2 regions of the Paenibacillus sp. PastF-3 genome follow, and region 2 is predicted to be linked to the other one. Evidence: riboswitches for the same ligand, from Rfam matches in the RefSeq annotation. Region 2 holds a riboswitch; the other holds the start of a gene.
The links. A riboswitch is a leader RNA that binds a small molecule or an ion and turns the genes downstream of it on or off. The one in region 2 is predicted to bind S-adenosylmethionine.
Positions count from the first base shown of each region.

Region 1: linked by a shared signal. The riboswitch ahead of metA (homoserine O-acetyltransferase MetA) and the one ahead of M2444_RS20365 (methionine ABC transporter ATP-binding protein) in region 2 are both predicted to bind S-adenosylmethionine.

Region 1 covers NZ_JARXWM010000007.1:40,102-43,522, reverse strand. Annotated here, with positions in the region: gene corA (magnesium/cobalt transporter CorA) at 1-723, opposite strand, end outside; SAM riboswitch class I at 1,123-1,253, shown strand; gene metA (homoserine O-acetyltransferase MetA) at 1,368-2,288, shown strand; gene M2444_RS15395 (aminotransferase class I/II-fold pyridoxal phosphate-dependent enzyme) at 2,325-3,421, shown strand, end outside.
Region 2 covers NZ_JARXWM010000010.1:175,765-179,185, forward strand. Annotated here, with positions in the region: gene M2444_RS20355 (MetQ/NlpA family ABC transporter substrate-binding protein) at 1-255, opposite strand, end outside; gene M2444_RS20360 (methionine ABC transporter permease) at 314-973, opposite strand; gene M2444_RS20365 (methionine ABC transporter ATP-binding protein) at 973-1,989, opposite strand; SAM riboswitch class I at 2,090-2,229, opposite strand; gene M2444_RS20370 (Cthe_2314 family HEPN domain-containing protein) at 2,331-3,065, opposite strand; gene M2444_RS20375 (COX15/CtaA family protein) at 3,175-3,421, opposite strand, start outside.

The DNA.
Region 1 (3,421 bases), on a different contig from region 2:
GGATTGGTATGCCTCTCGTAAGTTGCCCATGAGATCGCGATATGTCTCAAAGGTTTCAGATATTTTAACCGCATTTTCATAAATGTCGCTAAAATATTTCTGCAGCTGATCATCAATCAGACGGAGGTCTTTTTTATTTAGGGTATTGATTACTTCTTTTTGTGGCCCCAGCATTTTCTTCAACCATAGAATTTCACTTCGCAGACCGATAATTTCACTGAGATGTGACTTCTTGGTATGCATGAGAATATCTTCTTCCAGCTTCTCAATCCGAGCTTCAATTCGGTCGCCGACGGAGAAATAGTTATCCACGACAAGGTCAATTAGTAAGTAAAGGAACATATCCGGTTCACTTACTTCTTGCTCCCAGAGCATAGGCTTCAGGATTCGTAGTTCATTGATCTTTTGCTTCGTGACAGTGATGATGTAATGTCTTCCAAGGAATACATTGAGCGCCCGTAGGAAAATTTCTTCATCGTCAAAGCGGATGCTATTTACAACTATAAAGTAGTGACTTTCGTATATTTCGATCTTCGGACGCTGATCCTCTTCGCTAAGGCAATCCTCAACAGCAAGATCATGTAGGTTGAATAAGGGCTGAAGCAGCTCCAAATCCTCAACATCGGCGTCAATCCAATAGAACCCTTCCGTTGGGGGTGTTAGTGTTTCATCAATTTCATCAATAGGTGTAAAAACCCCTGCATTCACCAGCCGGATTTTCATCTGATTTCACTCCTCCTATCCCCAGGTCTTCACTAGGGACTGCTAAATTAAGCACAGAGAAAAAAATCAGCTTGGCCGGGCGTTACAATCAATACATAGGGCCAAATGACGTTTCGAGGGCATGAAGAAGAACTGCTCCCGCCGCCGGCAAGCTGATGATTATCCTGTGTGGTTGCTCATTCTGTACACATATTTGCGAGCTCGGGTCGCCTTCCATTCTTCTTCTCACCTCTTCTTTTCGTTCAGGTATGAAATACTTGTCTAGTATAACAACGGAGTATGCCTCTTTCAAGCAAATTTATTGTGATTTTGAGGCTTCTTCAGCATTGTATGGACTTGACGAAAAGGAGGTTCATGATTTAAAGTGAATTTTAAAGTAATTTAATTGAATACAGCTAAATCTTATCAAGAGCAGGTGGAGGGACTAGCCCTATGAAACCCGGCAACCGGCGTGTAAACGCACGGTGCTAATTCTTGCGGAATTTCTGCAGACGTCTAATCGTCTTCAGGAATATTCTGGCAGATGAGAGAGGCGCATATGACTGTAGATATGACCTTTCTCGATTTCCGAGGAAGGTCTTTTTATTGTTCAGCAAGCCGCAGTGCGGCAAAACAACTAAATTCAGCTAAGGAGTGGAAAGACAATGCCAATTAAAATTCCCGACAGTTTACCGGCGAAAGAAGTACTATCCGGAGAAAATATTTTTGTGATGGACGAAAGTCAGGCTTTCCATCAGGATATCCGTCCACTACGGATTGCTATTCTGAACCTCATGCCGACTAAAGAGACGACAGAGACTCAATTGCTGCGTTTAATTGGAAATTCGCCACTACAAGTTGATGTTACTTTATTGCATCCGCGTTCCCATATTTCCAAGAATACTTCTGCGGAACATTTGAAGAGCTTTTACAAAACCTTTGACGAGATCAGCCACCGCCGTTTGGATGGTTTAATCGTTACAGGTGCTCCTGTAGAACAAATGGAGTTCGAGGAAGTATCGTATTGGGAAGAGCTGAAAGAGATTTTTGAATGGAGCAAGGACAATGTGACTTCAACTATGCATATTTGTTGGGCGGCACAGGCAGGCTTATATCATCATTTTGGTGTTCGTAAAGTGGCATTGCCTGAGAAATGTTTTGGCGTCTTCCCTCATACGATTAATCAAAATAACATTAAACTGTTGCGCGGCTTTGACGAGGTGTTCCATGTACCACACTCTCGTCATACCGATGTCTCCCGTGAAGATATTGAGAATAATCCAGATCTGCAGATTCTGGCGGAATCCGAAGAAGCTGGTATGTATCTAGTGGCTACAAACGACGGAAAACAAATATTTGTGACCGGACATTCCGAATATGATCCTCTATCCTTGAAATGGGAATATGACCGTGATGTGTCTAGAGGGATGGAGATGGCTTTGCCGAAACATTACTTCCCTAAAGATGATCCAGAACGTACACCTCCAGCAGTATGGCGTGCGCATGCCAATTTATTATTCTCTAACTGGCTCAATTACTATGTATATCAAGAAACGCCTTATGATATCGACCCGATTGTTTATTAATAATAACGCTACAATATAAATTAGGAGGCATTAATCATGGATGACAAACTTAGGATTGAAAGTAGACTGGCTCAAATAGGTTCTCAAGAAGATCCAGCCACTGGAGCAATTAATTTTCCAATTTATAATGCAACGGCATTTCGTCATCCAAAACTCGGTCAGAGCACAGGGTTTGATTATAGCCGCACCAAGAGTCCGACCCGTTCAGTACTTGAGAATGCAGCTGCGGAACTGGAATCTGGAGATGCAGGATTTGCTTGTAGCTCAGGGATGGCAGCGATACAAACGGTGCTTACCTTGTTCGCTCAAGGCGACCATTTGATCGTTTCGCTGGATCTTTACGGCGGTACCTATCGTTTGTTGGAACGGATTATGTCCAAGTTTGGAATCACTGCTTCTTATGTAGACACGAATGATTTGGATGCACTGGAAGCTTCACGTCGTCCAAATACGAAAGCTGTATTTATTGAAACGCCAACGAATCCACTTATGATGATCACGGATATTGAAGCTGTATGCACTTGGGCACGTCACCATGGGTTACTTAGCATTGTAGATAATACCCTGCTGACTCCATTCTTCCAACGGCCTATAGAATTAGGTGCGGATATTGTAGTTCATAGCGCTACTAAGTATTTGGGTGGTCATAATGATGTACTGGCAGGCCTAATTGTATCCAAGGGTGTAGAATTATCAGCTGAAATAGCTATTCTACATAACTCTATTGGAGCTGTACTTGGACCAACAGACAGTTATCAGTTGATGAGAGGCTTGAAGACATTGGCGCTGCGTATGGAGCGTCATGAGAGCAATGCACTAGCGATTGCTCGATACTTATTAGAGCATCCAGCGGTTGCGGAAGTGTTCCATCCAGGATTGCCGGATCATCCAGGACATGAAATCCAGAATCGCCAATCTTCAGGCAATACCGGTATTTTTTCTTTCAAATTAAAAGATGCCAGATACGTGGAGCCGCTTCTTCGTCATATTCGTCTGATTGCATTCGCAGAGAGCCTTGGCGGCGTAGAGTCACTTATGACTTATCCGGCTGTACAAACGCATGCTGATATTCCAGTGGAGATTCGAAATGCTGTGGGGGTAGATGACCGATTGCTGCGTTTCTCCGTCGGTAT
Region 2 (3,421 bases):
TGGTTGAACATAGTCAGTGAATTCTTTGATTTCCAATGTAATTCCTTGCGCTTCAAGCAATGGCTTAATAGCTTTTAAGATCTCAGCGTGTGGAACAGGTGAAGCACCAACCACCAATTTCACTGGTTCTGTAGTTGCAGCACCGTTTTCAGGTGCATTAGTGGCAGCCGAGTTAGAAGCATTATTGTTATTGCCGCAAGCAGCTAGCACCACAACCAATGTCAGACTAAAAAAAGTAAGTAGTAATTTTTTCATTTTAAATCCCCCTCTTATCCTTGGTATTTGTATGAATAAGGCTATATATAGACGTACCTTATTTCCGTGTAAAATGTCTTACTAGTCGATCACCGGCCATCTGTAGCAGTTGCACCAGTATGACCATCAAGACTACAGCGATAATCATAACTTCCTTCTCATAACGGTAATATCCATAACGGATCGCTAGATCACCTAGACCGCCGCCGCCTACCATCCCGGACATGGCCGTATAAGAGACCAGTGTAACCAGTGTGATCGTAACCCCGGCGAGCAGACCTGGACGAGCCTCTGGCAAAAGAACACGCATAACGATTTGATTCGTCGATGCCCCCATACCTTGTGCCGCTTCGATCACTCCGCGGTCTACCTCTCTTAGTGCCGTCTCTACCAGACGGGCAAAAAACGGAGCAGCACCAATCACAAGCGGTGGAATCGTGCCCAGTACACCAATGGCGGTACCAACAACGGCTTTACTAAAAGGAATCAATGCCACCATCAAAATGATAAATGGTACGGATCGTAGAATGTTTACAATGAACGATAAGACCGAGTAAGTTACTCTGATTACTATACTATTCGATCTTCCCCATAAATACAATAGAATTCCGAGTGGTAAACCAAGAATAATTGTGAATATTCCGGAAAATAGTAACATTTCCAAAGTAGCAACGGTAGCATCCATCATTTCTTGCCAGTTTAAATCTGCGAAATTCATTACGAAATCACCTCCACTTCAAGCCCTTGAGCGGTTAGTTCAGCTATCGTCACAGCAATCGCTTCAGCGGGTCCTTCGAACCGAACAATCATTTGCCCATAAGGTACGTCTTTAATCGTTGAGATGGTACCATGCAGAATGGCAAAGCTAACACCTGTCTCACGTACTACATTGGAAAGGGCAGAGCCGTAGGTCTTCTCTCCGAAAAAGGTAATTTTGACGGCCTGAGAGTTGTCCCCAGCAGCAGCGTCAAGCGCCGTACGAAGGGGGCCCTCATTCTGTGATTCACTGCGAATGAAATCGCGAGTGACCTCATGCTGCGGCTTCAGGAATACATCCGTCACTTTACCCTGCTCAACGATACCACCACCATGAATGACCGCAACACGGTCGCAGATGCTCTGAATCACGTGCATTTCGTGAGTGATCAGCACAATGGTCAGATGGAATCGTTTATTAATATCGAGCAATAGCTTAAGAATAGAGTCTGTCGTTTGTGGGTCAAGCGCAGAGGTTGCCTCGTCACACAGCAGCACATCAGGGTCGCTGGCAAGTGCCCGTGCGATGCCGACCCGTTGCTTTTGCCCTCCTGATAATTGAGAGGGATACTTATCCTTGTGATCTTCAAGCCCCACTAGGGCAAGCAAGTCTTTTACTTTTGCATCAATACCTGTTCTCGAAACGCCTGTGAGTCGCAGAGGAAAAGCAATATTATCGTACACCGTCGCTGAAGATAGCAGATTGAAATGTTGAAAAATCATCCCAATTTTGCGCCGCTGTTCCTGCAGCTGAGCTTGGCTAAGACTGGTTAGCTCTACACCATCAACCCAAACTTCTCCTTCTGTCGGACGTTCCAACAGATTAATGCATCGGATCAATGTACTTTTCCCCGCGCCAGAATGGCCAATGACTCCGAATATTTCACCTTTTTCGATAGACAGATTCAATCCGGAAAGTGCTGTAGCCGCATGGCTGCCTTTTCCAAATACCTTTGTTATTCCTTTTAGATTAATCAACGCTCGTCGCCCCCTTTATATTTCACTTATTCCATACAAAAAAACCTCCGACGATCGATGCAGATCGCAAGAGGCTCTGTGTGTTTATTTAGACAATGCCTTCTCATCTGCCAACGACCACAAACCTTGCGTCATTGTAGGAATTAGCACCATGACATTTGTATATAACGCTAATCGCGCTGTATACAAATCGGTTGCCGGGCTTCATCGGGCCTATCCCTCCGCCACTCTCGATAAGATATAGAGTATGAAATTTTTATGTTTGAATTCGTACAGACTTTAATGCAAGCATAAGTATAGTAAGTTTCTTGTTTTTTGTCAAAAGGAAATATCTTGAACGCTTAGGATTGTATGCTCTTTGCCTTGCTGATTTCCTTACGCAGCTGTTCATTGCTGTAGCTGAATGCCGCGATTAATGTTTTACAGTTCATTTCAAGGGACTGCTTTAAATCCTCAAGATGGCTATCTAAATCCTCAAGCTGAATTTTGTCATGCAAGCCTTGATGTCGCTGCCATAAATCATCCTGCATTTCGGAATTCATATAATGAATTTCAGCATTTCTGCGCTTGCGTAGATTCTCCAGTGGATCACGATAAGAGTTCTTGATCTGTTCCAGTTGATCCGCTAACGCAGGATGCACATTCAATAACTGAAGTTGACGCAGCACTGTAAAATAAGAAAAATGCGTTTTTAATTTGGAGGTTTTGAGGTCATAAAAATGATTCAGCACCGTTCCAAGCTTGTCCAGAAGAGAGAATACACGAATAAATCCATCTTTATAAAAATAAACATAACGCGCATAATCGCCTTGTTCCACTGGTGACATATCGTCCATATAACCAGCGATTACCGATTTCCGGTAAAAAGCGGCCGCGAACCAGCTTTGCTCCAATTCATCCAGTGACGAGATCAGTCCACGTGTCCAAATCTCCAGCTTGCGGTATTCATGGTCATTATCCTCATGAGCGTTCATTTCCTTGCGCAGTAAGGCTGCAAATGTGGCCATGTTCTCCATCGCGTCAGCCAATACACCGCTGTTCTTTCGAGGCGGCTCTCCAAGTATAACCCGCAGCATATCCCAGTCCTCCTAAAGTTTTATCCAGCACCACGATATACCGATTTCCACTTTATTATTCCGCAGGTAAAGCGACTCTATCCACGGTGGGAACTTTCTACTAAGGGCGTTACAACGGTGTCATTGGATTTGCTCTATTTTTTTCAACAACAACATTTCTCGCGCGATTCAGCTGCCAGACTCTTACACTCATATAACATAGAACACCAAACAAACAGGCAATCAACAAAATATGAGCCAAGGCGGCAAATATGTACAATCTTTCATTATCAAGCGTGTAAACAACAGCAGCTCCACTAAACACCTGCATCAAGCATAGCAGAACAGCAGCTACGCCAAGAGCTCTTAGCTCTGGG